DNA from 3 places in the Streptomyces sp. NPDC000880 genome. Region 3 is predicted to be linked to each of the others. Evidence: riboswitches for the same ligand, from Rfam matches in the RefSeq annotation. Region 3 holds a riboswitch; each other region holds the start of a gene.
What was found. Region 3 has a riboswitch for cyclic di-AMP ahead of ACWDO5_RS32640 (M23 family metallopeptidase). Riboswitches for the same ligand answer to the same signal wherever they lie in the genome.

Region 1 (9,712 bases), on a different contig from region 3:
TCTGTCGACGGGACCTGCGGCAGCTGCTGCGTCACGGGGACTCCTGAAGTGACTGCCGTCGGCGCTGCTCGCCGACGATGGCGCGGTCCCGACGATACGACACCGCTTCATCGGGTAGTCATCTCGACCGTCTCCCGCAAGGCCGTTGCACCGGCAGCCGTCCACGTCGGATGATGTGCGAGGCTGTGCGGAACTGTGTGTATCTGAGGGGTTGGGATGATCGAGAGTGTTGGCAAGGGGCGTACGTGGGTTCTCTCCGGATCCACGAGCAGTTACGCGCTGCACCTCACGGACGACGACGAACTGCTGCATCTCCATTGGGGGCCCCGGATCTCCGGCGCCGACGCGGAGGCACTCGCGGACCGGGTACTGCCGCCCTACTGGCCCTTCGAGTCGCAGCTCGACGGGCACGAGGAGTACCCGGTCGAGGGCGGACCCCGTTTCGTACGCCCGGCGCTCTTGGTCCGTACGCCACAAGTGCGCGGCACGGAGTGGACCTTCGCCTCTCACGCGGTGGACGGCGACGAACTGCGGCTCCGCTTCACCGACGCCCTGCACGGCCTCGGCCTCACCCTGCACCACCGGATGCGCGACGACGCGGACATCATCGAGCGCTGGGTCACCGTCGCCCACGAAGGGGACGGTCCCGACCTGGAGCTGCTGCGGGCCGACGCCGCCGCCTGGACGCTGCCCCAGCGCGACCGCTGGCGGCTCAGTCAGCTGCACGGCCGCTGGGCGGCCGAGTCGCTGCTTGTACGGTCGGAGCTGACGTACGGCGAGAAGGTGATCGGCAGCCGTCGCGGCCACACCGGACATCAGCATCTGCCGTGGGTCGCGCTGGACGCGGAGGGGGCCACGGAGGAGCACGGCGAGGTGTACGCCTGCGCGCTCGGCTGGTCCGGGTCCTGGCGGATCTCCGTACAGCAGCTGCCCGACGGACTCGTGCAGATCACCGGCGGCGCGGGCTACGACGAATCGGGACTGCTGCGGCTCGCGCCCGGCCAGTCGTACACCTCGCCCGTCTTCGCCGGGCTGTGGACCGACGGCGGATTCGGCGCTGCCAGCCGGGCCTGGCACGCCTGGCAGCTGGCGCATGTGATCCCCGACGCGGCGACCGAGCGGCCCGTCCTCTACAACTCCTGGGAAGCCACCGGTTTCGACATCTCCGAGGAGCAGCAGCGGGCGCTCGCCCAGCGGGCCGCGGCCATGGGCGTCGAACTGTTCGTGGTGGACGACGCCTGGTTCGGGCAGCGCACCAGCGACCGCGCCGGGCTCGGCGACTGGACGCCCAACGCCGAGCGCTTCCCGCAGGGGCTGGGGCCGCTTGCCGACGAAGTGCACGAGCTGGGGATGCAGTTCGGCATCTGGGTCGAGCCGGAGATGGTCAATGCCGACAGCGACCTCTACCGCGCGCACCCCGACTGGGTGCAGTACCACCCGGGCCGCGCCAGGACCGAATTCCGCAACCAGCTCGTGCTGAACCTCGCGCGCGAGGACGTACAGGCCTATCTCTGGGAGCAGCTGGACACGCTCCTCAGCAGCGCGCCCATCGACTACGTGAAATGGGACTTCAACCGCTGCTTCACGGACGCGGGCTGGCCCGGCGAGAAGTACCCGCAGAAGCTCTGGGTCGAGCATGTGCACGCGCTGTATGCACTCTTCGACCGGCTGCGCGCGGCGCATCCGTCCGTCGCCTTCGAGTCCTGCTCGGGCGGCGGCGGCCGGATCGACCTCGGAATCCTCTCCCGTACCGACCAGGTGTGGACCTCCGACAACACCGATCCGCTGGACCGGCTCGCCATCCAGCAGGGCTTCACCCAGTTGCACCCGGCACGGGTCATGGCGGCCTGGGTCACCGACAGCCCCAATGTCCAGCTCAACGGCCGCGTCAGCACGCTCCGTTTCCGCTTCGTCAGCGCGATGGCCGGTGTTCTCGGCGTCGGCGGCGACCTCACCGAGTGGACCGATGAGGAGCTCGCCGAGGCACGCGGCTGGGTGGACCTCTACAAGAAGATCAGGCCGCTGGTGCAGCACGGCGAGCTGCACCGGCTGCGGGCGCCCGAGGGCGGGCTCAGCGCCGTGCAGTACATACGCGGCGACGAGAGCGTTGTCCTCGCCTGGCTGCAGGCGCAGCACTACGGCGAGCAGCCGCCCAGGCTCAGGCTGCGCGGCTTCGACCCGGCAGCCTCCTACGAGTGCCTGGACACCGGCGCCGTACACCGGGGGGCCGTACTCCTGCACCACGGACTGGACACCGGACTCAAGGGCGACATGGACGCCACCGTGATCCGGCTGCGTCGCCGCTGATCCGACTCCGAATCGACTCCGAATCGACCCGGCCATGAACGCGAACTTCCATGGCCGGGCGAGGGCTTCAGGAGCAACGAGCGGATACGGCGCAGACGGCTCGTCGGGGCGCGGCATACCCCCGTACCCCGCTGCAACGGATTCCGGCGACTCCTCCGGCTCAAGCCTGCCGCGAATTTCGAGTGGACGACGGGCAATTCGGAATGGGCCAAAGGAGATCAGGGGGCTCTACGAGGGGTGACATCGAGAAGGTCGACATCCATGATCGGGATGTACGCGGAGAAATCCCCGGCCGCATTCGCCTTCGGCGACACCGTATTCAGGATCTTCATCCCGCACCCATCCCGCGCGCCGCGGGGGCCTGCGCCGGCGCGATCGCGGCGGCCTTCGCCACGTCGCCCCGGATGCCTCCGCGGTCGGCTCCACCCCCTCGTTCCGGAAGAGCGGCCCGTCGCGGACGCGGCACCATTTTGTCCAGTTTTGCGGTTGAGGCCGAGAGGCAGTCGTCGAGCAAAGGCGGTGGGTCACGGTGGAATTCCTGTGGTGTTGACAGGAATTCGGGGTAAGTGGGCTCGATCGGCTGATCATCATTAAATGACACTTCTGTCCGAATTGGCCGGTTCGGCATAACGTGCCCCGTATGTAAGGGAGATGGGACCCGACCCGTGAGCAGGATCATATCCGTGACGTTCCGTGGTGGTGCGGCGGAGTCGAATTCCTTTGACGGAAGGACAGTTGGGATCCCGTTGGGATCCATTATTCACGGAGCGTAACCGGAATTCTGTGGCGATATCGCATGGATCATTGACCCGGGAAAGTGATGGCTTGTACCCGCCCGTCCGTCTCGCTTACGTTCCCGTCAATCCGGACGGACCGCCTAATCCTGCCGCCGACCGGAATTCGAAACCCACCAACGCGTGGCAGGAGCGGGGGACCCAGGTAGTACGCCATTCCGGAGTTCCGGACGGCTCGGGGTTAAGTCGCGCACCGCGCGGCCGGGCATCTCCAGCCCGAACCCGACAGCTCACCTCGTAGGCGCCGGAGAGGAATGCGCCATGCCCGCAAAGGGTAAGCACCGCCGTCCAAGGACCAGCCCGATCACGCGCGGCTTCGTCGCCGCCGGCACGGGTGGCGCCGTCATCGTGCTTCCACTGATGGGCGCCACCGGCGCCCACGCGGCGGGCAAGACCGCTCCCGCCGTGGCGGCTGCGGCAGTGACCGCCGCCGCGACCCCGGCGGCCGCCAAGCCGGCCGCCGCCCCCACCACGTACTCCGTCGTCGCCGGCGACTACCTGGCCAAGATCGCCAAGGAGCACGATGTGTCCGGCGGCTGGAAGAAGCTGTACGAGGACAACCGTGAGCAGATCGGCGACAACCCGTCGCTGATCCGCCCGGGCCTCAAGCTGACCCTCGGTGCGACGTCGAAGGCGAAGGCTCCGGAGAAGGCGCAGCCCCGCGAGGAGAGCCAGGCCGGGGCCGAGTCCAAGGCCGCACCGAAGGCCGCGTCGAAGGCCAAGGCCTCCTCCGACTCCGGCTCGGACCCCTCCGCGCAGTCCTCCGGTGACTCCGCGAGCGCCCCGCAGACCAGCGGCTCCGGCTTCACAGCCCCCGTCGACGGCGCGACCGTCACCACCCCCTACCGCATGACCGGCGCCATGTGGTCCAGCGGCTACCACACCGGCGTCGACTTCGCGGCATCCTCCGGTACCACCGTCAAGGCCGTCGGCGCGGGCACCGTCGTCTCCGCCGGCTGGGCCGGTGCGTACGGCAACGAGGTTGTGATCCAGCACAGCGACGGCAACTACTCGCAGTACGCCCACCTCTCCTCGCTCTCCGTCTCCGCCGGCCAGAGCGTGAGCGGCGGCCAGCAGCTCGGCCTCTCCGGCTCCACCGGCAACTCCAGCGGCCCGCACCTGCACTTCGAGATCCGTACCGGCCCGAGCTACGGCTCGGACATCGACCCGCTGGCCTACCTGCGCCAGTACGGCGTCTCCATCTGATCCGCGTCCGGTCCGCCTGATCCAGCCGAGGCGCAGACAGCACACCGCTCTCCCCTCGCACCGCCACCCGGCGGCGCGGGGGGAGTCGGCGTATTCCGGGTTGGACGAAACTTGGCCGGTGGCAAAGATCACCCCTCGTCAACCCCTCCTTGCGGTCGCGTAGGTCACATCCGTAAGGGAAAGATGTGGTCTCGTGGCAGACGATTCGAGAACAGGGAAAAATGGCGCATTCGGGTCGTACGCGGCGATCGGTGACAGCTTCACCGAGGGCGTGGGAGACCCGGGTCCGAACGGGATGTACGTCGATGGGCTGACCGGTTCGCGGTCCTGCTCGACGACCGGACCCCGGAGCACACCTTCAGGTACGCCAATCTCGCCGTGCGCGGCCGTCTCCTCGACCAGATCGTCGAGGAGCAGGTGCCGAGGGCGAAGGAACTCGCCCCGGATCTGGTGACGTTCTGCGCCGGCGGCAACGACATCATCCGGCCGGGCACCGACCCCGACGACGTGGCCGAGCGCTTCGAGCGCGCCGTCGCCGACCTCACGAGTGCGGTCGGCACGGTCATGGTCACCACCGGATTCGACACGCGCGGGGTGCCGGTGCTGCGCCATCTGCGCGGCAAGATCGCCACGTACACCGCGCATGTACGGTCCATCGCCGACCGCTACGACTGCCCCGTCCTCGACCTCTGGTCGCTCAAGTCCGTTCAGGACAGGCGCGCCTGGGACGCCGACCGGTTGCATCTGTCGCCCGAGGGACACACCCGGGTTGCGCTGCGCGCCGCCCAGGTACTCGGAATCGATGTGCCCGCCGACCCCGACCAGCTGTGGCCGCCCCAGCCGCGGCGCGGCCCGCTCGACGTGCGCCGTGACGACATCCACTGGGCGCGTGAGCACCTGGTGCCGTGGATCGGCCGACGGCTGCGCGGCGAGAGCTCCGGCGACCATGTCGAGGCCAAGCGCCCGAACCTGCTGCCCCTGTGATGGCGGCGGGGTGGGGTGCGAGGGACCTGCCCCGGCTGACGGGCCGTACGGCCCTGGTCACCGGTGCCAACCGCGGCATCGGCTTCGCGGTCGCCGCGGGCCTCGCCGGCGCCGGGGCGCGGGTGCTGCTCGGCACCCGCGACCACGACCGCGGCGCGGCCGCGATGCACCGGCTGCGCGCCGAGGTGCCGGGCGCGCGGGCCGGGCTGCTGCCGCTGGATCTGGCCGACCTGGACTCCGTACGCGAAGCAGTGCGGCTCACCCCCGACCCTGGCTGGATCTGCTGATCAACAATGCCGGGCTGATCGCGCCACCCCACCGCCGCACCACGGCGCAGGGCTTCGAGTCGCAGTTCGGCACCAACCACCTCGGGCACTACGCACTCACCGCGCTGCTGCTGCCCAGACTCCTCGACCAGCCGGGGAGCCGCGTCGTCACCGTCACCAGCATGGCGCAGAGCAGCGCCCGCCTCGACTTCGAAAATCTGCAGAGCGAGCGCCGCTACGGCGCGTGGCGCGCCTATGGCATGTCGAAACTCGTGTGCTTGTCTACCCGTCCGGCATCGACGTGTCCAGCTCCACCAACCGCTCACTGGCGTGTGGATCGGAAACGCCATGGAACACCCTCGCCGCGCGCCCGGGCCTACCCGGGAGTGGTGAAGCGGGCCCGCCACAGGTCGCGGAGCAACGCGATCTCGGCCATGTGATGGATGAATTCGAGGTTGGCCCCCGCCAGCACGGCGATGAATGGGTCGTCGGGATCGGAGCCGTACGGGTACTGCGAGAAGCCGACCGTGTCGAGCTGCTCGTCGGTGATGGCGGCGACGCTGTCGCGCCAGCGGTCGATCAGCGCCCAGAACCGTTCGAGTGCCAAGGCGGCGGAGGGGGTGAAGTCGACCAGCAGCTTCGGCTCCTGCCGCCGTTCACCGAAGGTCCACTCCCATTGGCCCGCGAAGCAGGAGTGCAGGTGCCCCAGCCGCCACGCGATGGTGGTGACCGGCACTTCGTCGGGCTCCGGCGCACCGGTGTGGGCGAGGATCTGTTCGACCCGCTCGACGCTCACGCTCCAGTCATCGGCGATCTTGGCGACCGTCATGCCGCCGGCAGCCTGCCGGGAGATCTCGGCGTACTCGTTCGCCGGGATGTCCGGGGCGCCCTTGTCGAGCACCCACTCGCCCGGCCCGTACGCCCGGGGCGTCGCCGCCTCGCCCCGGCGCCGGATCGACCAGCAACCGGCCACCGGCTCCCACAGGCACTCCTCGTCACCGAGCCCCGTCAGCCGCACCTGGGCCATCTCCCTGGCCTGGTCGAACTGGTCGAGCAGCAAGCCCAAACGGTCGGTCCGCGCGCCCTCAGTCTCCATGCCTGGCTCCCCTTCGCCGTCGCGTCTCGTACCTCACTGCGCTCAGGCGGAAGTTAACGGCTCACCTCACGGAGCGCCACCGATTTTCTCGCCCACGAAGCGGTGCAGCACCACCCGCATCACCGCACTCGTTCAGGCCGTCCCCACCCTCCACGTGACCTGCTCAAGCTGAGGTTGGAAAAGGCTCCCTGACTGTTCAATCGCCGGAGCTGATTGGCGGCGCGCTCCCGGTGCTGCGTGCGGCGGCGGACCCGGACGCTCGGGCCGGTGAGTACTACGGCCCCTCCGGCCTCGGCTCCTTCAAGGGCGCACCGAAGCCGACGGCGTTCTCGGCGCGGGCGCAGGACGCGGCGGTGGCGCGCCGGCTGTGGGAGGAGTCGGCGAGGGACGGGATCGGCTTTCCCGTTCCGTACGACGGCTGAGGAGCCCGCCGTACGAACCAATGCGTCCCGTGCGTCAGACCTGAGACGGCACGAGTCCGGCGGGGCCGATCAGCGCCGTGCTGCCCTCGCCCGTGCAGGCGTGGGCGCCCGCCAGTGCGCCCAGCCTGGCGCTCTCCTCCAGGTCGCGGCCGGACAACCGCCCGTAGAGAAAGCCGCAAACGTACGCGTCCCCCGCGCCGTTGGAGTCCACCACCGGTGCGGGCGGGACCGCCGCGGGGATCGGGCGTGGGGTGCTGCTGCCGTCGCGGGTGAGGAGGTACGAGCCGCCGGCGCCCGCCGTCGCGACCACCGTCTGTGCCCGTCCGTCGCGCAGGATCTCCCGCATCACCGAGGCGATCCGCTCGCCGGCGCCCGCCGCGCTCAGGAAGACCAGGTCCGAGCGGAGCGCGAACTCCCGTTGGTGATCGGCCAGTCCGTCCCAGTCGTGCAGGTCGGTGGAGACGGGTACGCCGAGCGCCTCGATGTCGTCGTAGAGGAACCGCGCGAAGTTCACGATCGAGAGATGGATGTGGCGGGCCCGCCGCAGATGTGGGAGGTAGAAGTCGCGCGGCATCCGCAACTCCCCCGGATCGCGGGCGTCGTAGAAGGACATGCGGCGGCCCGCGGGGTCGACGAGGTTGACCGCGCGACGAGTCCCGGTCGGGGAGAGGAGCGGCTCGAAGGCCACCCCGCCTTCGGCGAGCCGTGCGCGGACCTGGTGGCCCGGCCAGTCGTCGCCTATGTAGTCGAGGAGGGTGACATTCAGCCCGAGGGCCCGGCAGCCCAGGGCCACGTTGCCGCCGGTGTGGCCCGGCGATTCGCGGATCGGGCCGACCCCGACGGAGTCCGAGAGCGGGACCGGCAGAGAGTCGACACGGACGACCGTGTCCACGCCGGTGCCGCCGACGACCAGCACATCGTGGGGGAGAGGATCTGCCTGCTGAGACTGAGACTGAGACTGAGACTGAGACTGAGACTGAGACTGAGACTTGGACTGAGACTGCGGCTGCTGAGACACAGTTGCCAAGTATGGGGGAAGAGGCTGTGCGCGCACGGCCGTTCAGCGAGCGGCGGCGGTGAGCGCGGCGCGGTCCACGCCGAGCTCGCGGGCGAGCGCGTCGTCGGTCCATTCCAGCATCGGCTTCGCCGCCCGTCAGAGTCGTCGCCGCCATGTCGCATGCTCCTCGAGATGATCAGCCGCATGATGTCCGAGGTGCCTTTCTCGATCTCCTCCAGCTTGGCGTCCCGTATCCACTGCTCCACGGGAACTCGCGCGAATACCCCGTCCGTCGAGCATCCAGACGGCTTGCCGAACTGCTGCCCGCGCCGCTCGGTCGTGAGCGGACCAGCCCGATGGGGAGCTCGGACATGTTGCCTCCAGGCACGACGACGGACGCAGTAACTGAATCGTCGGTCAGTATCCGGAGGGGCGAGCTCCCCTGCCAACGTGATCGTCAATAAACTCGCCGGGTGGACCGAACGGCCGTAGCGGTCAGCCGGCCGTGGAGCGCCGGCGGGCCGGAATCTCGCAGTGGTCCTTGAAGCCCTGGCTGGTCAGCCCAAGTGCGGAGTTCATCCGCGAGCGCAGGTTCTCCACCGCCACCATCGCGGTCAGCTCGACGAACGCCGCCTCGCCGAGAGCCATGAGCAGCCGCTTCGTCAGCTCGTCCTCGACCCGCGGCGGATTGGCCGTCATCGCCTCCGCGTACTCCATGACGTCGCGCTCCAGCGGAGCGTAGACATCGCTGTCGCGCCACATCGGCACATCCTGGAGCTTGCGCACGTCCATGCCCTGCTGCCGGCTCTCCCAGTGGCCGAAGTCCATGCACCAGCTGCACCCGATCGAGGCCGCCGACGCCATCACCGCCAGCGCCTTGAGGCCCGGGTCGAGGCTCTTCCACTTCGCCACCGACTGCTCGAAACGGAAATCCGTCCACAGCACCTGCGGGTTGTGGGCCAGTGCCCGGGCGGGGTCGAGGACCTTTCCGTACACGCGCTTGGAGTACCACTGGGTGGCGCGGAAGAGGAGCGAGCGGCGCGGGGTGAGCGAGATACGGGCCATGACGAGCCTCCTGAGGTGTGGTCGACGCCCTTTGTCGACGCCGTATTCACGCATACGACGGACAGCGCGGTCCCGGATGTGACATCGCGGGGGGAATCTCAGGAACACCCGCACGGGGACAGGCGTTGCTGTGGTCATGACGGACATCGACGCACAGCAGGACGCGCAGCGGGACGCGGAGGACGCCCTCCTCGAGCTGGTCGACGAGTACGACGGAGGGGTGCTGGCCACCATCAAACGGGACGGCAGGCCCCAGCTGTCCAATGTGAACCACGCGTACGACCCGCATGAGCGGATCATCCGGGTGTCCATCACTGACGACCGGGCCAAGACCAGGAACCTGCGCCGCGACCCGCGCGCCTGCTACCACGTCACCAGCCCCGACCGCTGGGCCTGGACCGTCGTCGAGGGTACGGCCGACCTCTCACCGGTCGCTGCCGACCCGCACGACGCCACCGTCGAAGAGCTGATCACCCTCTACCGCGACGTGCAGGGCGAACACCCGGACTGGGACGACTACCGGCGCGCGATGGTCCGCGACAAGCGCCTCGTGTTGCGGTTGCGCGTGGAACGGG
Region 2 (9,712 bases), on a different contig from region 3:
GATGTACATGTCGTCCTGGAGCCGAGCCTTCTCGTCCCTCAGCCGCTCGACCTGCTGTTCGGCGTCCGCCATCCGGCGCTCCTGGTCGGCGATGTCGGCGCGCTGGGAGACGTACTGCCGCATCGGATACGCGAGCGCGACGGCCAGCGAGCAGACCACCAGGGCCAGGAAGGCCGCGCGGCCGGTGAGCCGGGAGCGGCGGGCCTGCCGGCGGCTTTGCGACCGGTAGACGCGAGCGGCGGTCTGCTCGCCGAGCAGCCGCAGCCGGGTCGAGGTGGAGAACCGGTCCTGGTCCCCGTTGCGTGCCATGGTCTCGCCTCCCCGTTACGCGCCTACGTCCCCGGACACGGTACGGGACCGCGACCGGGGACGTAGGTAACGAGAGCGTCAGCCCTTGCTGTACCGATCAGTTCGCAGAGCGCCGTGCCGATCAGTTCGCAAAGCGCTGTGCCCGATCAGTTCGCAGAACGAAACCGCGGGAACGCCGAGCGGCCCGCGTACACCGCGGCGTCGTCGAGGATCTCCTCGATGCGCAGCAGCTGGTTGTACTTGGCGACGCGCTCGGAGCGGGCCGGGGCGCCGGTCTTGATCTGGCCGCAGTTGGTGGCGACGGCCAGGTCGGCGATGGTGACGTCCTCGGTCTCGCCGGAGCGGTGCGACATCATGCACTTGAACCCGTTGCGCTGGGCGAGCTCGACGGCGTCCAGGGTCTCGGTCAGCGAACCGATCTGGTTGACCTTGACGAGCAGGGCGTTCGCGGCGCCGTCCTCGATGCCGCGGGCGAGGCGCTCCGGGTTGGTGACGAAGAGGTCGTCGCCGACGATCTGGACCTTGGTGCCCAGCTTGTCGGTGAGGACCTTCCAGCCGGCCCAGTCGTCCTCGAACAGCGGGTCCTCGATGGAGACCAGCGGGTACGCGGCGACGAGCTCCTCGTAGTACTCGGTCATCTCGGCGGCCGAGCGGGACTTGCCCTCGAACTCGTAGGCGCCGTCCTTGTAGAACTCGGACGCGGCGACGTCGAGCGCGAGCGCGATGTCCTTGCCGGGGGCGTAGCCGGCTTCCTTGATGGCCTCGAGGATCAGGTCCAGCGCGGCGCGGTTGGAGTCGAGGTTCGGCGCGAAGCCGCCCTCGTCGCCCAGGCCGGTGGACAGACCCTTCTGCTTCAGGACCTTCTTGAGGGTGTGGTAGACCTCGGTGCCCCAGCGCAGGGCCTCGGAGAAGGACTCCGCGCCGATCGGAGCGATCATGAACTCCTGAATGTCCACGTTCGAGTCGGCGTGCGAGCCGCCGTTCAGGATGTTCATCATCGGAACGGGCAGCAGGTGCGCGTTCGGGCCGCCCAGGTAGCGGAAGAGCGGCAGGTCGGAGGCCTCGGAGGCGGCGTGCGCCACGGCGAGGGAGACGCCGAGGATGGCGTTGGCGCCGAGCGAGGACTTGTCCGGGGTGGCGTCCAGGTCGAACATCGCCTGGTCGATCAGGCGCTGCTCGGTGGCGTCGTACCCGACGAGCTCCGGGCCGATCTGCTCGATGACGGCGAGGACGGCCTTCTCGACGCCCTTGCCCTGGTAGCGGTTCTGGTCACCGTCGCGGAGCTCAAGAGCCTCGAACGCACCGGTGGAGGCGCCGGACGGAACAGCAGCACGACCCGTGCTGCCGTCGTCGAGGCCAACCTCGACCTCGACCGTGGGGTTGCCTCGGGAGTCCAGGATTTCCCGGGCTACGACGACGTCGATGGACGGCACGAGCATCTCCTTCTGGGATGTGACGCTAAATGTGACGCAAGCGGTGGGACACAAGCAGTGCAGGGTCGCCTCGGCCTTGCGGCAAGAGCCTAACCGGCTCCGGGGCATCGGCCGGCCGATGCCCGCCCGCTGGGACGGAAAAGGGCATGAACAGGCAGTGACAAGGCAGCACCCCCGCCCGGCGCGTACGGGGGAAAGCGCGCAGGACCGGGGTGCTCCGGTGCCCGGGGGGTCAGCTCGGGCGGAGCCGGGTCAGCTCAGGTGGAGCTGCTGGCCCGGGTAGATGACGTCCGCGTCGTCGATGATGTCCTTGTTCAGGTCGAACAGCTTCTGCCAGCCGCCCTTGACCTTCTCGGTCTCGGCGATCTTGCCGAGGGTGTCGCCGGCCTTGACCTTGTACTCGCCGTCGCCCTTCTTGAAGCCCTTGGCCTTGGCGGCGGGCTTCGCAGGGGCGGCGGGGCGCTCGGAGCGGGTGGTGGGAACCTCGGCGCGCTCCTGCTTCGGCTGCGCCGGCTGCGTGGTGCCGGAGTCGGCGGAGCCGCCGTCGTACGCGGCGCCCGACAGGCTGACGCCGCAGTTCGGCCACGCGCCCTTGCCCTGGCCGGCCAGGACCTTCTCGGCGACCGCTATCTGCTGGGACTTGGAGGCCTGGTCGGCGCTCGCGGCGTACTGCGTGCCGCCGTACGCGGCCCAGGTGGAGGACGAGAACTGCAGGCCGCCGTAGTAGCCGTTGCCGGTGTTGATGGACCAGTTGCCGCCGGACTCGCACTGGGCGACCTGGTCCCACTCGGAGGCGGTCGCGGCGGACGCCGAGGTGGCGCCGATGAGCGGGGCGGCGACGGCCGCACCGGTGACGCCGGCGATCGCGGCGAAACGAGTAGTCCGATTGAAAACGGACGGGCGACGGTGCTTGCCCTTGCTGGAGAACAGCATGGAACGTCTCCTCACCGACGCCTACGAGGTGAGCTGTCGGGTTCGGGCCGATGGGGAATCCCCAGTTCCGCCAGGAACCAGAAGACGAGTTGCCCGGCCGCGCGTCCTGCGCGCGGCTTCACCCCAAGCCGGTGGGAGCCGTCGATCTCAACGGCCGGGGCCGGCGCTTACCTTGGGTCCCCCGCTCCTGCCTTCGGCGCTCTGCGCGATGACTACTCCCCTGACCGTCGGCAGGATTCGGCGTGATGGTCAGTGGTGCCCGCGGTGGCGAGCGGTTCAGACCGTAGACACAGCTCTCCCCGATGTTCAAAGGTGAGAAACGGGGAGAAATCGCCCATCTCGCCACTCCGATAACTCTCGTTTCCGCAGGTGGCGGGCGGAATGAGTGGTTCCGCCGGGCATGTCACGGCAGTTGGGACAAAGAGACCCTTGTCTCACTTGCACAGATTCGGACATAACCCTGCGAACTTGCCCGCGAACCGCCCGCGGATTACCCCTACTTCAGGCCTAGATCGAGGCTCTGGCCGGGAAGGATGAGATCAGGGTCGGCACCGACGGTCTGCTGGTTCGCCTCGTAGAGCCCGGCCCAGCCGCCGGAGAGCTTCTGCTCGTCGGCGATGGCCCACAGGCTGTCGCCCGGCCGGACGGTGTACTCGCCGGGCGCGGCGTCCGCTTCGACCGCCCCATCCGGGTTGCCCGCATTGTCGCGTGCCGAACCGTCACCTCGCGAGGCATGGCGGCCCACTTCACGCACATTGTCTGTATTGCCCGGCTCGGTGTTCTCCGGAGCGGGCTCGCCACGGTGCTTGCCGCTGCCGCTGTCGGCGCCCAGCGTCGCGTCCGCGGTCGCCGACGCGGCGGGCTCGGCCGACCCGGCCGGGTCCGCGGACGGCTCGGCAGACGGCGCCGCGGTGGGCTCGGTCGAGGGCGTCACGGGTATGAGCGGCTCGGCGGGGGCACTCTGCTCGGGCAACGGCAGGATGCCCGGGTTGACGCCGGTCGCGGCGCCGTCGTTCGTCAGCCCGGCGAGTGGCGCACAGCTGGGCCACGCCGCGGGGCCCTGCGCGTCGAGGACCTTCTCGGCAACCGCTATCTGCTGCGAGCGGCTGGCGAGGTCGGCGCGGGGCGCGTACGCCGTACCGCCGAAGTCCTGCCAGACCTCCTGCGAGAACTGCAGCCCGCCGTAGTACCCGTTGCCGAGGTCGGCGCTCCACATGCCGCCGCTCTCGCACTCCGCCACTCGGTCCCACATGGAGGCGTCAGCGGCGGAGGCCGAACCGGCGCCGAGAAGGGGGATGGCGATGGCCGATCCCGTCACCCCTGCCGCGACAACGATGGCCGGCGCCTGGCGAGGTCGGCGGTGTCGCCCGTTCGCGGAACCCATGCGGTTGCCTTTCACGTGACTGCTGGGACGACGGTGAACGTAGCGGCATTCGAACGCGAGTCACAAGTCGATGCAGCAGAGATCACGTGAAAGTCACAGACTTGACAATGCGTCAGGTCTGTCGAGCGTTGAACTCAACCGGCAGAGTGCGCAATCCGCGCATAATGAGACCCCCACGCCACCGCAAATCGGCTGGATCGCCCGCAAGCCGCAAGTCCGGCATTCTCCTGAGCAGCGTGGCGAGCGCGGTCTGCCCCTCAAGACGCGCCAGCGGCGCGCCGAGGCAGTAGTGGATGCCGTGCCCGTACCCGAGATGCTGGTTGTCGCGCCGGGACAGATCGAGGGTGTCCGGGTCGGCGAACCGCTCCGGGTCCCGGTCGGCGGCGGCGAGTATGACCAGTACGGGATCGCCCGCCGCGATCCGCTGCCCGCCGATGACGAGCGCCTCGGTGGCGAACCGCCAGGTGGCGAGCTCCACGGGCCCGTCGTAGCGCAGGAGTTCCTCGACACCGGCGGCCAGCAGTTCGGTCTCACCGGCCGCGAGGGAGGCCTGGAGCCGCCGGCGCTGGTCCGGGTTGCGCAGCAGCGCGTACACGCCGTTGCCGATCAGATTCACCGTCGTCTCGAACCCCGCGAAGAGAAGGATGAAGGCCATGGCGGCGGCTTCGTTCTCGGTGAGGTGCTCGCCGTGGTCGGATGCCCTGATGAGCCCGGAGATGAGGTCGTCGCCCGGGTCTTGTCTTTTGCGGTGGATGAGTTCCGCGAGATAGCCGCGCATCTTCTTCACGGAGCGGGCGACTCCGCCGCGCGGACCGCCGCCGTGCCGGATCATCATGCCCGCCCAGTCGCGGAAGTCGTCCTGGTCCTCGCGCGGGACGCCGAGCAAGTCGCAGATCGCGTAGATGGGGAGCGGGAACGCGAACTCGTGAATCAGGTCCGCCTCCCCCTTGCCTGCGAAGCCATCAATGAGCCGGTCCGTCAACTCCTGTACGCGCGGGGCGAATTCGGCGACACGGCGCGGCGTGAACGCCTTCGACACCAGCCGCCGCAGCCGGGTGTGGTCCGGCGGGTCGATGTTCAGCAGATGGGTCATCAGCTCGGCCTTGCGCTCGCCGGGGATCCCCGTCCTCCCCTTGGCGTGCGCGGGCTCGTCGTGATGCGCGGGATTCTTGCTGAGCCGCTGGTCGGCGAGGGCCTGCTTGGCATCGGCGTACCGCGTCACCAGCCATGCCTCGACCCCGCTGGGAAGGGTGGTCCGGTGGACCGGCGAGTTTTCCCGGAGCCAGGCGTACGCGGGGTAGGGGTCGGTGGCGAACGCCCAGGTGAACAGCTCGGGCTGAGCGCTCACTCCTGCCCCTCGGCGGCGCGGATCGCGTCCCGGTAGGTGCGGGCCGCGGCGCGCAGGGCGGCCTCCGGGTCGATGCCGGAAGCCTCGGCCCGGACGGCGAGGGCGAGCAGTTCGTAACCGGTGCCCGGGCCGGCGGGGAGCGGGACGTCGAGGCCCGCCGTACGGACCCGGCCCGCGAGCTTCGCGGCGAGGGCGAGCCCGGGCTGGCCCAGCGGGACGCCGTCCGTCACGGAGTCGCGCTGCTTCTCGATCGCCTTCGTGCGCAGCCAGTGCTCCTTCACGTCCTCCGGCGTCTCGGCGCGCTCGTCGCCGAAGACGTGCGGGTGGCGGTGGATCAGCTTCTCGACGATCGTCCCTGCGACGTCGTCGATGGAGAACGGCTCGGCTCCGTCCTCATCGCGGCCTTCCTGCGCGATGCGCGCGTGGAAGACGACCTGCAGGAGTACGTCCCCGAGCTCCTCTCGCAGCTCGTCGCGGTCGCCGTCCTCGATCGCCTCGACGAGTTCGTACGCCTCCTCGATGCCGTATTTGGCGAGGTCCGTGTGGGTCTGGGTCGACGACCAGGGGCACTCGGCGCGGATCCGGTCCATGACCTGGACGAGGTCGAGGAGACGGGCGCCGGGCAGGTCGTACGAGCCGGGGAGCAGCTCCAGGTCCGGCATCTGCACCCGCCCGGACCCGGCGAGCCGGGCAAGCCCGTCGGTCAGGGCCGTGTCGCCCTCGCCGGAGGGGAGGACCACGACGGTGCGACCTCCCCCAGAGCCTTCGGCCTGGGTGGGGGTCCCCCCGGCGAAGCCAGGGGGCGTACCCCCAGCGCAGGCGTCGACCAGCTCCTGCGCGGTGAGCGCCGTTATCTCCACGCCGACACCGGCCTCGCGAAGATACGGCAGCTGGGGGTGGTCCCCGTCGGCGCAGAGCACCCGGTCGGCGGCGTGCAGCGTCTGCCACGCGGGCCAGGACAGCAGCCCGGGCGGGACGCGGTGGCTGGCGGTGAGCAGAACGATTCGGCCGGGGGCGACTGGTGCTTCTGTGGTCACCCCTCGAACCTACCCCGCGCCGCTACGCACCCGCGCCGACGGGCTCCGGCGCCTTGCTGACCTGCGCGATCCACGGAGCCTTGTACTCGCCCAGCTCCAGCTTCTTGTCGTCCCAGGCGCCGAAGCGCGGGTTGACGTCGATGTTCAGCGCCTGGGCGGCGGCGGTGAAGGCCTGGTTCAGCTTCTGCTGGCCCTCGGGGGTGTTGGTCGCGCTGAGGGTCGCGGCAAGCTTGCTGACCAGGACGTCGCGGCGTACGACATCGTCCAGCTGGTCGGGGGCGACGCCGCGCTGCTGCAGATACATGGCCGCGAGCTGCTCCTCGCCACCGGACTGCTGCACGAGGGCGGTCCGCCCGTCCTGGATCTCCTTGCGGCTGACCGTGACCCCGGCGTCGTCGGCGGCGCGCTGTACGACCTGCTCGACGATCAGGTCGTACAGCTTGGCGCGGCTGAGCTGCCCGCTGTCCTTGATGAGCTGGGCGGACTGGGGGGAGCGCTGCTGGGCGGCGCGCACGTCCTTCACCTTCGCCTGGACGGTCGCCACCTCGATCCGCTCCCCACCGACGACGGCGGCGGCCCCTGGGTGAGCCTCACTGCCGCAGGCGGCGAGGAGGGGCGCGGCGACGAGCAGCGCGGCTGAGACGGTGAGCGCGGTGCGACGGCGGCGGTGCAAAGGAGCCTCCCGGCGTGCGGCGTGATTGTGCGACGATGCACAAGACCCTGCGGTGATCGATGTTAGGCAGTCTCCGTGGCCTGGGCCACTGATTCGGCCGACGATTCGCCGGAAGTTGCGATGCACCCGGCAGCCCCGGCCTTCGCCGCCCGGCCCGCACCCACGCCGCCGAGCGCCGCGCCCGCCACCGTCGCCGCCGCGCCCACGTACCGCGCCGCGATCTTCAGCGCGGACAGCGGGTGGCACCGTTATCCCGCCACATCGCATTCAACGTGCGCCGCTGGGCGAGCCGGCTCCGGGCGCAGCATGATCGTCCGGGAGACCACAAAGGTGATCGGTACCGCCACCGCCGCCGCGATCAGGGGGGCGTAGCGACTGCCGAAGTGCATTACGTCCACCAGCAAGTAGACGCCGCTCGTGGTGACGACGAAGTTCGCCGCGTTGGTGAGCGGGAAGAGCAGGAACTTCCGCCAGGTGGGGCGGGTCCGGTACGTGAAGTACGAGGTGAGGAAGAAGGACCCGACCATGCTGAGCGCGAAGGCGACGACATGTGCCGCCACATAGGGCAGCCAGGTGAGCAGGGCCAGATACAGGCCGTAGTACGTCCCGGTGTTCACCACCCCCACCAGGGCGAACCTGACCAGCTGGACCCGGACCGTCATCGTCTTACGAGCTCCCCGTCGCGTTTGTGCCGCTCCCCTTCCTGCTGGTGCGGAGGGCCGGCGTTGGTGGCCTTCACCAGGAAGTGCGGTCGCCGCTTCACCTCGTAGTAGATGCGGCCGACGTACTCGCCGACCACACCCAGCATCAGCATCTGCACGCCGGCGAGTGCCGTGACCACCACCAGAAGGGTGACATACCCCGGGGTGTCCACGCCGTTCACAAGGGCGACACCGACAATCCAGGCGGCATACGCCATGGCGAGCGTGACAAGCAGCAGCCCTAGATAGACGGCGGCCCGCAGCGGCTTGTTATTGAAGGAGAGCAGGCCGTCGAGGCCATAGTTGAGCAGTTTGCCGAAGCTCCACTTGGAGCGGCCCTGCTCGCGCACCGCATTCTCGTACTCGAAGGTCGTGGTGCGGAAACCGACCCAGGCGAACAGGCCCTTGGAGAAGCGGTTGTACTCGGTGAGCTCGAGGATCGCGTCCACCGTGCGGCGCGAAAGCAGCCGGAAATCGCCCACGCCGTCGACCAGTTCGACGTCGACGAGCCGGTTGATCAGCCAGTAGTAGGCACGGGCGGTGACGGTGCGGGTGACACGGTCGCCCTTGCGGGTGCGGCGCGCGATGACCTGGTCGAAGCCCTCCTCATGCAGCTGCAGCATGCGCCTGACCAGTTCCGGCGGGTGCTGGAGGTCGGCGTCCATGATGACCACGGCGTCGCCCTCGGCATGCTGGAGCCCGGCGAGCATCGCCGCCTCCTTGCCGAAGTTACGGCTGAAGGAGACATAGCGGGTACGAGGGTCGGCCTCGGCGATCTCCTCGAGGAGAGGGAGCGTCCGGTCCTGGCTTCCGTCGTCCACGTAGACCAGCTCGAATTCCTGCCCGAGCAGGGAGAGTTCTGCGGTCACATGTTCGTGGAAGCGGCCGATGATCTCCTCTTCGTTGAAGCACGGGACAACTATCGAGATCAGCACGGAAGAAGAACAACCCACCCGAATGTCCCGTACGGATTCCCCGCATGGCGCGCAGGCGACCGTTTCGTGAACTGGGCTTCCCCTGGAGGGTTTTCACCATCTGCGCTGGCATATTCGAGGAATCATGACTCTGCAATCCGCGCGCGGCCGCGCCGCCGCCCTCGCCGCGCTGATCACCGTGGGCGCCGTGTGCGCCGGTGACGCCGTCGCCCGCAGCTTCCCCTTCGGACCGCACACACGCAGCGTGAACGACCTCGGCAATCAGTTTGTGCCATTTCATGCGCATCTGTGGGATCTGCTGCACGGGCGGGCCGACGGCGGACTGCTGCTGAACTGGCAGTCCGGATACGGCACCAGCTTTCTGCCCGACCTCGGGACCTATTTGACCAGCCCGTACTCGATGCTGGTCGGACTCTTCCCCCGGGACCGGATCGACCTCGCCGTCTATGTGATCACGCTGCTGAAGATGGCGACCGCGGCCGCCGCCATGACCTGGCTACTGCTGTCGCTGCGCAAGGACAGCGGCGGGCGCTGGTGGATGGCGGCGGTGCTCGGCGGCTCGTACGCGCTGTGCGGCTGGTCGGTCGTGGAGGCCTCGTACAACCCGATGTGGATGGACGGCCTCGTCGCCTTCCCGCTGCTGTGCCTGGTCGGCGAGTGGGCGCGCACGGCACGGCGGCCGGTTCTCGGCCCGGTGGTCGTCGCGGTGGCGTGGATCGCCAACTTCTACACCGCGTACATGGCGACCATCGGGGCCGCGCTGGTGCTTCTCGTACGGCTGCTGCTCGATGAGAAGGCGGTACGGGACCGGATGCGCGCGCTGGTGCGGGCAGCCCGGGCCGTACTGCTCGGCATCGCGCTGGCCACGCCCGTCCTGATCCCCGTCTTCCTCGGCTCCAAGCACGCCTATCCCGGGTGGACGAAGGAGTTCGCGCCGGCCGGCTGGGCCGATGTGTTCG
Region 3 (9,712 bases):
TGCGGTAGTCGTGCGGGGCGGCTGCGGGGGCCGGGGCCCCATAGCGCGCGGCGGCGGAAACGGGGGACGCGGTCTGCTCCGGGGTGCGGCTGGGGGCGGCTGCGGGCCGCGTGGCAGCTTTCGCCGCCTTGTGGCCGGTGCCAGGGCCCGGGCCGTCGGTCGCCGGGGCCGTAGGGGTGCTCGTCGCCGCTGCCGGGGCCGTGACGGTGCTCGCGGTGCCCGTACCCGTGGCCGCTGCCTGGGCCTTACCCGTACGCGTGCTCGTGGCCGCTGCCAGCGCCTCCGCCAGGCCGCCGATTTCCACGTGGACCACCGCCACCGGCTTTGCCGGAGACGTCGCCGCCGCGTCGCGCAGGGCCGCCGCCAGGACTTCGCCGTCACCCGATTCCGTGACGCCGTTCTCGCCCACCCACGGGATCGCCGTCACCACGACGGCGTCACACGCATCGCCGTTCAGCGCTTCGGCGAGCGCCGCCCGGAAGTCCGCCGGGGTGGCCGTCGTGGTGAGGTCGCGCGGCGGCAGCGGGCGCAGGCCCTCCGCGAGGCAGGCGTCGTAGGTGAGGAGGCCGAGGGACTCGGAGTTGCCGAGGATCGCCACCCGTGGCCCGGTCGGCAGCGGCTGGCCCGCCAGCAGCAGGCCCGCGTCGACGAGTTCGGTGACCGTGTCGACGCGGATCACGCCCGCCTGGCGCAGCAGCGCCCCGACCGTGGCGTCCGGGATCCGGGTCACCGGCACCGCGTGCCCGGGCGGCTCGCTGCCGCTGTGGCGGGCGCCCTTGACCACGACGACGGGCTTCACCGCGGCCGTACGCCGCGCGAGGCGGGTGAACTTGCGCGGGTTGCCGATCGATTCGAGGTACAGCAGGACGACATCGGTGTCCGGGTCCTCGTACCAGTACTGCAGAAAGTCATTGCCGGACACGTCCGCGCGGTTGCCCGACGAGATGAAGGAGGACAGGCCCGCGCCACGCCGGTGCAGGCCCGCCAGCAGGGCGATGCCGATCGCGCCGGACTGGGTGAACAGGCCGATGCGGCCGGGCGCCGGGGCCTCGGGCGCGAGGGAGGCATTGAGGCGGACGGCGTCCGACGTACTGATGATGCCGAAGGAGTTCGGGCCGATGATGCGCATGCCGTACGAGCGGGCCTGCCGCACCAGTTCGCGCTGCCGCTCCCGCCCGGGCGCGCCGCTCTCGGCGTATCCGGCGGTGAGGACGACCAGACCCTGGACGCCGTGCTCTCCGCAGTCGGCGACCGCTTCCGGCACCCGTTCGGCGGGAACGGCGACGACCGCGAGGTCGACCGGCTCCCCGATCTCACCGACGGAGCGGAAGGCGGGAACGCCGTCCACCTCCCGCTGCCCGTCGGGAAAGGCGCGGTTCACCGCGTACGTACGACCGGTGTACCCGGCGTCGAGGAGGTTGCGCAGCACGGTGCGGCCCACACCGCCCGGCGCGCGGCCGGTGCCGATGACGGCGACCGACCCGGGCGCGAGGAGGCGCTGCACGGAGCGGGCCTCCGCCCGCTGCTCGCGGCCGCGCTGCACGGCGAGGGACTCGGCGGTCGGCTCCAGGTCGAGGGTCAGATGGACGGAGCCGTCCTCGAAGCTGCGCTTCTGGGTGTAGCCGGCGTCCCGGAACACCTTGATCATCTTGTTGTTGGCCGGCAGCACCTCGGCGGCGAAGCGCCGGATCCCGCGCTCGCGGGCGACCTCGGCGATGTGCTCGAGCAGCGCGGACGCGACCCCGCGCCCCTGGTGGGCGTCCTGCACGAGGAAGGCGACCTCGGCCTCGTCGGCGGGGGCACTCGCGGGGCGGCCTTGCGAGTTGATCCGGTCGTAGCGGACAGTCGCGATGAACTCGCCACCGACCGTGACCGCGAGACCCACTCGGTCCACATAGTCGTGGTGGGTGAAGCGGTGGACGTCCTTGGCGGAGAGCCGTGGGTAGGGCGCGAAGAAGCGGTAGTACTTCGACTCGTCCGAGACCTGTTCGTAGAAGCTGACCAGGCGCTCGGCATCCTCGGTGGTGATGGGCCTGATGCGCGCGGTGCCGCCGTCGCGCAGCACCACGTCTGCTTCCCAGTGATCGGGGTAGGCGTGGTCCGGCTCGGTCTGCATGCCAGAAAGCGTAAGGCTCACCCACCGGTAGCGGCGGCCATTGGCCGCGGGCAGTCTGGGGAGGTCCGATCGGCGGCCGCTCCCGGCCGAACGCCGGTGCGAGCACGCAGCAACGCATGAGAGACTGGTCTAGACAACCGCTAAGACTTGAAGGGCAACACCATGGCTGAGCGTCGCGTCAATGTCGGCTGGGCCGAGGGCCTTCACGCCCGCCCCGCTTCCATCTTCGTCCGTGCCGCCACGGCCGCCGGCGTCCCGGTGACGATCGCCAAGGCCGACGGCAATCCGGTCAATGCCGCCTCCATGCTCGCGGTGCTCGGCCTGGGCGCTCAGGGCGGCGAGGAGATCGTGCTCGCTTCCGAGGCGGACGGCGCCGACGCCGCCCTGGACCGTCTGGCCAAGCTGGTCGCCGAGGGGCTCGAAGAGCTTCCCGAGACCGTCTGAAACCCGACAGTCGAATTGCTGGACGGCGGAGCCTCGACATCCCGAATTCGGGAGACCGCGGCTCCGCTTTTTTACGGCCGGCCCATGAATTCGGGCAGCATAAAATCAGCCCCACAAATATCTTCTCTTTGTATACGGTGCGGCTGTTAATTGCGGGCGCTCGCGGTGTTTACAGCAGGTTGCGAAGTCCTCACCCGCTCGAGACGGCGCAGCCGGTGCGCGGCCGTGGCCCGCTCGGCGTGCAGGGCGGTCAGCGCCCGCGCCCGTTCCACATCGCCGCGCGCCACCGCGTCCACGATCGCGCCGTGCTCGCCCCAGGACTCGATGGGTTTGGCGGGCTGGTCGACGGCGTACATCCAGGTGATCTTGTGCCGCAACTGGGTGAGCAGGGCGGTCAGGCCGGGACTGCCGGAGGCCTGGGCGAGCGTCTCGTGGAACCAGCTGCCCAGCGAGCGCAGATCCTCGCCCTGGCCGCGGCGGGCCCGCTCCTGGCCCAGCCTTACGAGACCGCGCAGGACTTTGAGGTGCGCCTCCGTACGGCGCTGGGCGGCCCGGGCCGCGCCCAGCGGCTCCAGCAGCATCCGGACCTCCAGCAGGTCGGCCGCCTCCTGCTCGGTGGGCTCGGCGACGCAGGCGCCGGCGTGGCGGCGGGTGGTGACGAAGCCCTCGGACTCCAGCGTGCGCAGGGCCTCGCGCACGGGGACCCGGGAGACGCCGTAGCGGCGCGCCAGCTGCTCCTCCGTGAGCCGGCTGCCGCGCTCGAATACACCGGAGACGATGTCGTCGCGGATCGCCGTGCATACCGAGTGCGCGGGAATGCGCATGACCGAACCTCCGCTTTAATCCGCGCGAAACGCAGCCGATTGACGCCTGTTCGGTGACTCTATTGCAGTGGACCGGATTTTCCGATGGCCCCTGTAAATTCTTGGATACCTTTTGGCCAGAGGGCCGAACGCCGAAGGCCCCGGCGGCGGCCGGGGCCTTCGTTCACCGGAGGGGTGTCGCTCAGACGCCGACGCCGTGCGCGCGCAGGTACGCGACCGGGTTGATGTCGGAGCCGTACTCGGGGCTGGTGCGGACCTCGAAGTGGAGATGCGGCCCGGTGGAGTTGCCGGTCGAGCCGGAGAGGCCTATCTGCTGGCCCGGGGTGACCCGCTGGCCGACCGAGACGCCGATGGACGAGAGGTGGCCGTACTGCGTGTACGAACCGTCCTTCATCTTGATCACGATGTTGTTGCCGTACGCGCCGGCCCAGCCGGCCTCGACGACGGTGCCCGCGCCGACGGCCACGACCGCGCTGCCGGACGCGGCACGGAAGTCGACGCCGGAGTGGCTGCCGGAGGACCAGAGCGAGCCGCCGGCCTTGTAGCCGGTGGTGACGTACGAGCCGGCGACGGGGAGCCGGAAGGAGTTGAGGCGCTTGCGCTCGGCCTCGCGGGCGGCGCGCTCCTTGGCCTCGCGAGCCTCCTTGGCGCGGGCCTCGGCCTTGCGCTTGGCCTCGGCCTCCGCCTTCGCCTTGGCGGCGGCCTGGGCGGCCTCCCGCTTCTGGGCGGCGGCCTGGTCGGCGATCTGGTCGGCCAGCGAGTCGGCGGCCACGATCTGGGTCAGGCCGGTGTCCTCGAATGCGGAGGCACTCGTGTCGGCAGCGAGCGCCGGGGAAGCGAGGGTTCCGATGACGCCGGTCGTGGCAAGGGCCGCGACGCCCGCCATGCTCGCGCTCTTGCGCGTCAGGCGGCTCGGGGCACGGTGCTTCCCGGTGGCACGGGTGAACGCCATGAAGTGGCTGATCCTTTCCTTCCTTCTCGCCTACCGGGTTAGCTGACGGGTTCGGAGCAGGAAGGTCTCCTACGGGCTCCTCCGCACGGGTGCGAAGGCGTCCGATTCACCCCAGGGACTGATTGGGTCCCCGGCTCCCCAGGCTCGCGCCATACGGGGACTCGGCGATGGCTGCCCGATGCCGCGGGTGCGGCGGGCTTCTGGCGGACAGCCGGACCGACGCTAGGCGGGGCATCTTTCATTCACCAAACAGACAGGCCGTTTTGTAGTGCATGCCACAGGGCAGACAGGCATCCTCTCCATCAAACCGGGCATAAGACAGAACCCCGGCGTCGCTTTGGAGGCCGGGGTTCTGCTTGTCTGCTTAGAGTTGTTTGCCAGGTATGACCGATCGTCTTGCGGTCAATCAGCCCGTGACAACGGTCACTTCACCGATGCCCAGTGCCCTGACCGGCTCCTCGATCTGCGAGGCGTCGCCGACGAGCACCGTGACAAGCCGGTCCACCGGGAAGGCGTTTACGGCCGCGGCCGTCGCCTCCACGGTGCCGGTCTCGGCCAGCCGTACATACAACTGCGCCTGGTAGTCGTCCGGGAGGGACTGCTCGACCTGGTCGGCAAGCGTGGCCGCGACGGACGCCGCCGTCTCGAACTTCAGCGGGGCGACACCCACCAGGTTCTGCACGGCTACATCCCGCTCGGCGTCAGTGAGCCCCTCGGCCCCGAGCGTGCGCAGCACCTTCCAGAGGTCCTCCAGCGCCGGTCCGGTGTTGGGGGTGTCCACCGAGCCGCTGATGGCGAGCATCGCGGCGCCCGACCCGTCGGGGGCGGACCACAGTACCTGACCGAAAGCCCGTACGCCGTAGGTGTAGCCCTTCTCCTCGCGCAGCACGCGGTCCAGGCGGGAGGTGAGGGTGCCGCCCAGGCAGTACGCGCCGAGCACCTGCGCGGGCCACACGCGGTCGTGCCGGTCCGCCCCGATGCGGCCGATCAGCAACTGCGTCTGCACGGCGCCCGGCCGGTCCACGATGACCACGCGGCCCGTGTCGTCAGCCGTGATCGGCGGTACGGGACGGGGCGCGGCGCTGTCTCCCTTCCAGGTGCCGAGGGTGTCGGCCAGCACGGCGTCCAGGTCGACCCCGGTGAGGTCGCCGACGATCACCGCGGTGGCCGTGGCGGGCCGCACATGCGCCTCGTAGAAGCCCCGCACGGCCGCGGAGTCGATCCGGACCACGGTCTCCTCCGTGCCCTGACGGGGACGCGACATGCGCAGGGAGGCCGGGAAGAGCTGCTTGGAGAGCTCCTTGGCGGCACGGCGGGCAGGATTGGCCGTCTCGTGCGGGATCTCGTCGAGACGGTTGCGTACAAGCCGCTCCACCTCGCTGTCGGCGAAGGCGGGTGCGCGCAGCGCCTCGGCGAGCAGGCCGAGCGCCTTCGGCAGCCGGGAGACCGGCACCTCCAGGGAGACGCGGACGCCGGGGTGGTCGGCATGCGAGTCGAGCGTGGCTCCGCAGCGCTCCAGCTCGGCCGCGAACTCCTCCGCGGAGTGCTTGTCGGTGCCCTCCGACAGGGCGCGCGCCATGATCGTGGCGACGCCGTCGAGGCCGTCCGGCTCGGCGTCCAGCGGCGCGTCGAGGCAGATCTCGACGGCAACCACCTGCTGGCCGGGACGGTGGCAGCGCAGCACCGTGAGCCCGTTGTCCAGCGTGCCGCGCTCGGGGGCGGGGAACGCCCAGGGCCGGGCCTGACCCGCGGCCGGCTGCGGGTGGAACTGCATGGTCACGGCAGCGTCGCTCACTGGTCGGTCCCCTCGTGCTCGTCGGTCTCGTCGCTGTCGTCGCCCTCGCCGTCGCCGTCGCCGGCCGAGATGGGCTCGTAGACCAGCACTGCCCTGTTGTCCGGGCGCAGCCGGGCCTTGGCGACCGCCTGCACCTCCTCGGCGGTGACGTCCAGCACCCGCTGCACGGCAGTCAGCGCCAGCTGCGGGTCGCCGAACAGCACCGCGTACCGGCACAGTTCGTCTGCGCGGCCCGCTACCGTACCCAGCCGGTCCAGCCACTCGCGCTCCAGCTGCGCCTGCGCGCGCTCCATCTCCTCGGGCGTGGGGCCCTCCGCGGCGAACCGCGCGAGCTCCTCGTCGACCGCGGCCTCGATCTGCGGGACCTCGACGCCTCCGGACGTCTTCACGTCCAGCCAGCCGAGCGAGGGCGCGCCGGCCAGCCGCAGCAGGCCGAAGCCGGCCGCGACAGCCGTCTGGTCACGGCGGACCAGACGGTTGTGCAGCCGGGACGACTCGCCACCGCCGAGGACGGTCAGCGCCAGATCGGCGGCGTCGCACTCGCGCGTGCCGTCGTGCGGCAGCCGGTAGGCGGCCATCAGCGCCCGCGCCGGCACCTCCTCGACGACCTCCTCGCGCAGCTGCCGGCCGATGGTCTCCGGGAGCGAGCCGTCGCGCGGCGGCTGCTTGCCGTCGTGGGACGGGATGGTGCCGAAGTACTTCTCGACCCAGGCGAGCGTCTGCTCCGGGTCGATGTCGCCGACGACCGACAGCACGGCGTTGCTCGGCGCGTAGTACGTACGGAAGAAGGCGCGGGCGTCCTCGAGGGTCGCCGCGTCCAGGTCGGCCATCGAGCCGATCGGCGTGTGGTGGTAGGGGTGGCCCTCGGGGTAGGCGAGGGCGGTCAGCTTCTCGAAAGCCGTGCCGTACGGAACGTTGTCGTACCGCTGGCGGCGCTCGTTCTTGACGACGTCGCGCTGGTTCTCCATCGACTCGTCGTCGAGCGCGGCAAGCAGCGAGCCCATCCGGTCGGCTTCCAGCCAGAGCGCCAGCTCCAGCTGGTGTGTGGGCATCGTCTCGAAATAGTTGGTGCGCTCGAAGCTGGTGGTGCCGTTCAGCGAGCCACCGGCGCCCTGCACCAGCTCGAAGTGGCCGTTCCCCTTCACCTGGCCCGAGCCCTGGAACATCAGGTGCTCGAAGAGGTGGGCGAGGCCGGTACGGCCCTTGACCTCGTGGCGTGAGCCGACGTCGTACCAGAGGCAGACAGCGGCGACCGGGGTCAGGTGGTCCTCGGAGAGCACCACGCGCAGGCCGTTGGCCAGCCGGTGCTCAGTCGCTGTCAGGCCGCCGGAACCGGCCTGCGCTGTGGCCGTGTGACCCATGGGCATGTACGTCCCTTCGATCGCGATATGGAGAAGTCCTGCCACTGTATGCAAGCGCGCTGACACCTGGCGAAGTTCCCGGGTCGCGGTCAGCGTTGTCAGTGGGACGGTCCACAATGGTCGGCGTCAGTTCCAGACCTGGTACGCGAAGGAGCAGCAGCCGCGATGGCCCGCCGCAGCACGAAGACCCCGCCGCCGGACGATTTCGAGGAGAGGATCCTCGACATTGACGTGGTGGACGAAATGCAGGGCTCCTTCCTCGAGTACGCGTACTCGGTGATCTACTCCCGGGCCCTGCCGGACGCACGTGACGGCATGAAGCCGGTGCACCGCCGGATCGTCTACCAGATGAACGAGATGGGCCTGCGCCCCGACCGGGGCTATGTGAAGTGCGCCCGTGTCGTCGGCGAGGTCATGGGTAAGTTGCACCCGCACGGCGACGCGTCGATCTACGACGCCCTGGTGCGGATGGCGCAGCCGTTCTCGATGCGCCTGCCGCTGGTGGACGGGCACGGCAACTTCGGCTCGCTCGGCAATGACGACCCGCCGGCCGCCATGCGGTACACCGAGTGCCGGATGGCCGACGCGACGTCACTGATGACCGAGTCGATCGACGAGGACACCGTCGACTTCCAGTCGAATTACGACGGCCAGGAGCGCGAGCCCGTCACTCTCCCCGCCGCCTACCCGAATCTGCTGGTCAACGGCGCGTCCGGGATCGCGGTCGGCATGGCGACGAACATGCCGCCGCACAATCTGGGCGAGGTCATCGCCGCCGCCCGCCATCTGATCAAGCACCCGGGCGCGGACCTCGAGACGCTGATGCGGCTCGTCCCGGGGCCCGACCTGCCGACCGGTGGCCGGATCGTGGGCCTGGCCGGCATCAAGGATGCGTACGAAACGGGGCGCGGCACTTTCAAGATCCGCGCGACGGTCTCCGTGGAGGACGTCACGGCACGCCGCAAGGGCCTGGTCGTCACCGAACTGCCCTTCACCGTCGGCCCGGAGAAGGTGATCGCCAAGATCAAGGACCTGGTCTCGTCGAAGAAACTCCAGGGCATCGCGGACGTCAAGGACCTCACCGACCGCTCGCACGGTCTGCGTCTGGTCATCGAGGTCAAGAACGGCTTCATTCCGGAGGCCGTGCTGGAGCAGCTCTACAAGCTGACGCCGATGGAGGAGTCCTTCGGCATCAACAACGTGGCGCTGGTGGACGGGCAGCCGCTCACGCTGGGGCTCAAGGAGCTGCTTGAGGTCTACCTCGACCACCGCTTCGAGGTCGTGCGCCGGCGCAGCGAGTTCCGGCGGACAAAGCGGCGCGACCGGCTGCACCTGGTCGAGGGCTTGCTCGTCGCGCTGATCGACATCGACGAGGTGATCCGCCTCATCCGGTCGAGCGAGAACTCCGCGCAGGCGAAGGAGCGGCTGATCGAGCGCTTCTCGCTCAGCGACATCCAGACCCAGTACATCCTGGACACCCCGCTGCGCCGGCTGACCAAGTTCGACCGCATCGAGCTGGAGAGCGAGCGCGACCGGCTGAACGGCGAGATCGACGAGCTGACCGGGATCCTGGAGTCGGACGCCGAGCTGCGCAAGCTGGTCTCGGGCGAACTGGCCGCGGTGGCGAAGAAGTTCGGCACCGAGCGGCGCACCGTGCTGCTGGAGTCGGCGAGCACGCCGGTCGCCGCGGTGGCGCTCGAGGTCGCGGACGACCCGTGCCGGGTGCTGATGTCCTCGACGGGTCTGCTTGCCCGTACGGCCACGGGCGAGCCGCCGGTGGACGACGGCGGCAGGCGCGCCAAGCACGATGTGATCGTCTCCGCGGTGCCCGCCACGCAGCGCGGCGACGTGGGCGCGGTGACGTCGGCCGGGCGGCTGCTGCGGATCTCGGTGATCGATCTGCCACAGCTGCCGGACACCGCTTCGACGCCCAATCTCTCGGGCGGGGCGCCGGTCTCGGAGTTCCTGTCGCTGGAGGCGGACGAGCGGGTCGTCTGCCTCACTACGCTCGACGAGTCCTCGCCGGGCCTGGCGCTCGGCACCCTGCAGGGTGTGGTCAAGCGTGTGGTGCCCGACTATCCGGCGAACAAGGACGAGTTGGAGGTCATCGCCCTCAGGGAAGGCGACCGGGTCGTCGGCGGTGCCGAGCTGCGTACGGGCGAGGAGGACCTGGTCTTCATCACCTCCGACGCGCAGCTGCTGCGCTACCCGGCCGCGCAG

Region 1: it holds a riboswitch for cyclic di-AMP, as region 3 does, so the genes downstream of both, ACWDO5_RS28170 (M23 family metallopeptidase) here and ACWDO5_RS32640 (M23 family metallopeptidase) in region 3, are expected to answer to the same signal.
Region 2: it holds a riboswitch for cyclic di-AMP, as region 3 does, so the genes downstream of both, ACWDO5_RS08360 (transglycosylase family protein) here and ACWDO5_RS32640 (M23 family metallopeptidase) in region 3, are expected to answer to the same signal.

The regions. Positions count from the first base shown of each region.
Region 1 covers NZ_JBSFMS010000114.1:12,286-21,997, reverse strand. The annotation lists gene ACWDO5_RS28180 (tyrosine-protein phosphatase) at 1-35, opposite strand, end outside; gene ACWDO5_RS28175 (alpha-galactosidase) at 217-2,307, shown strand; cyclic di-AMP (ydaO/yuaA leader) riboswitch at 3,206-3,360, shown strand; gene ACWDO5_RS28170 (M23 family metallopeptidase) at 3,363-4,307, shown strand; partial or broken gene ACWDO5_RS28165 (SGNH/GDSL hydrolase family protein) at 4,501-5,291, shown strand; gene ACWDO5_RS28160 (SDR family NAD(P)-dependent oxidoreductase) at 5,291-5,578, shown strand; gene ACWDO5_RS28155 (SDR family NAD(P)-dependent oxidoreductase) at 5,566-5,997, shown strand; gene ACWDO5_RS28150 (DinB family protein) at 5,934-6,653, opposite strand; gene ACWDO5_RS28145 (hypothetical protein) at 6,884-7,075, shown strand; gene ACWDO5_RS28140 (carbohydrate kinase family protein) at 7,110-7,940, opposite strand; gene ACWDO5_RS28135 (hypothetical protein) at 7,838-8,338, opposite strand; gene ACWDO5_RS28130 (carboxymuconolactone decarboxylase family protein) at 8,568-9,137, opposite strand; gene ACWDO5_RS28125 (PPOX class F420-dependent oxidoreductase) at 9,274-9,712, shown strand, end outside.
Region 2 covers NZ_JBSFMS010000017.1:9,019-18,730, reverse strand. The annotation lists gene ACWDO5_RS08370 (FtsB family cell division protein) at 1-309, opposite strand, end outside; gene eno (phosphopyruvate hydratase) at 456-1,742, opposite strand; gene ACWDO5_RS08360 (transglycosylase family protein) at 1,995-2,675, opposite strand; cyclic di-AMP (ydaO/yuaA leader) riboswitch at 2,679-2,884, opposite strand; gene ACWDO5_RS08355 (transglycosylase family protein) at 3,172-4,059, opposite strand; gene ACWDO5_RS08350 (cytochrome P450 family protein) at 4,172-5,407, opposite strand; gene ACWDO5_RS08345 (MazG family protein) at 5,404-6,444, opposite strand; gene ACWDO5_RS08340 (SurA N-terminal domain-containing protein) at 6,467-7,117, opposite strand; gene ACWDO5_RS08335 (GtrA family protein) at 7,366-7,779, opposite strand; gene ACWDO5_RS08330 (glycosyltransferase family 2 protein) at 7,776-8,753, opposite strand; gene ACWDO5_RS08325 (YfhO family protein) at 8,878-9,712, shown strand, end outside.
Region 3 covers NZ_JBSFMS010000165.1:50-9,761, forward strand. The annotation lists partial or broken gene ACWDO5_RS32625 (GNAT family N-acetyltransferase) at 1-2,116, opposite strand, end outside; gene ACWDO5_RS32630 (HPr family phosphocarrier protein) at 2,279-2,560, shown strand; gene ACWDO5_RS32635 (GntR family transcriptional regulator) at 2,707-3,384, opposite strand; gene ACWDO5_RS32640 (M23 family metallopeptidase) at 3,566-4,336, opposite strand; cyclic di-AMP (ydaO/yuaA leader) riboswitch at 4,350-4,513, opposite strand; gene ACWDO5_RS32645 (M16 family metallopeptidase) at 4,743-6,110, opposite strand; gene ACWDO5_RS32650 (M16 family metallopeptidase) at 6,128-7,498, opposite strand; gene ACWDO5_RS32655 (DNA gyrase/topoisomerase IV subunit A) at 7,658-9,712, shown strand, end outside.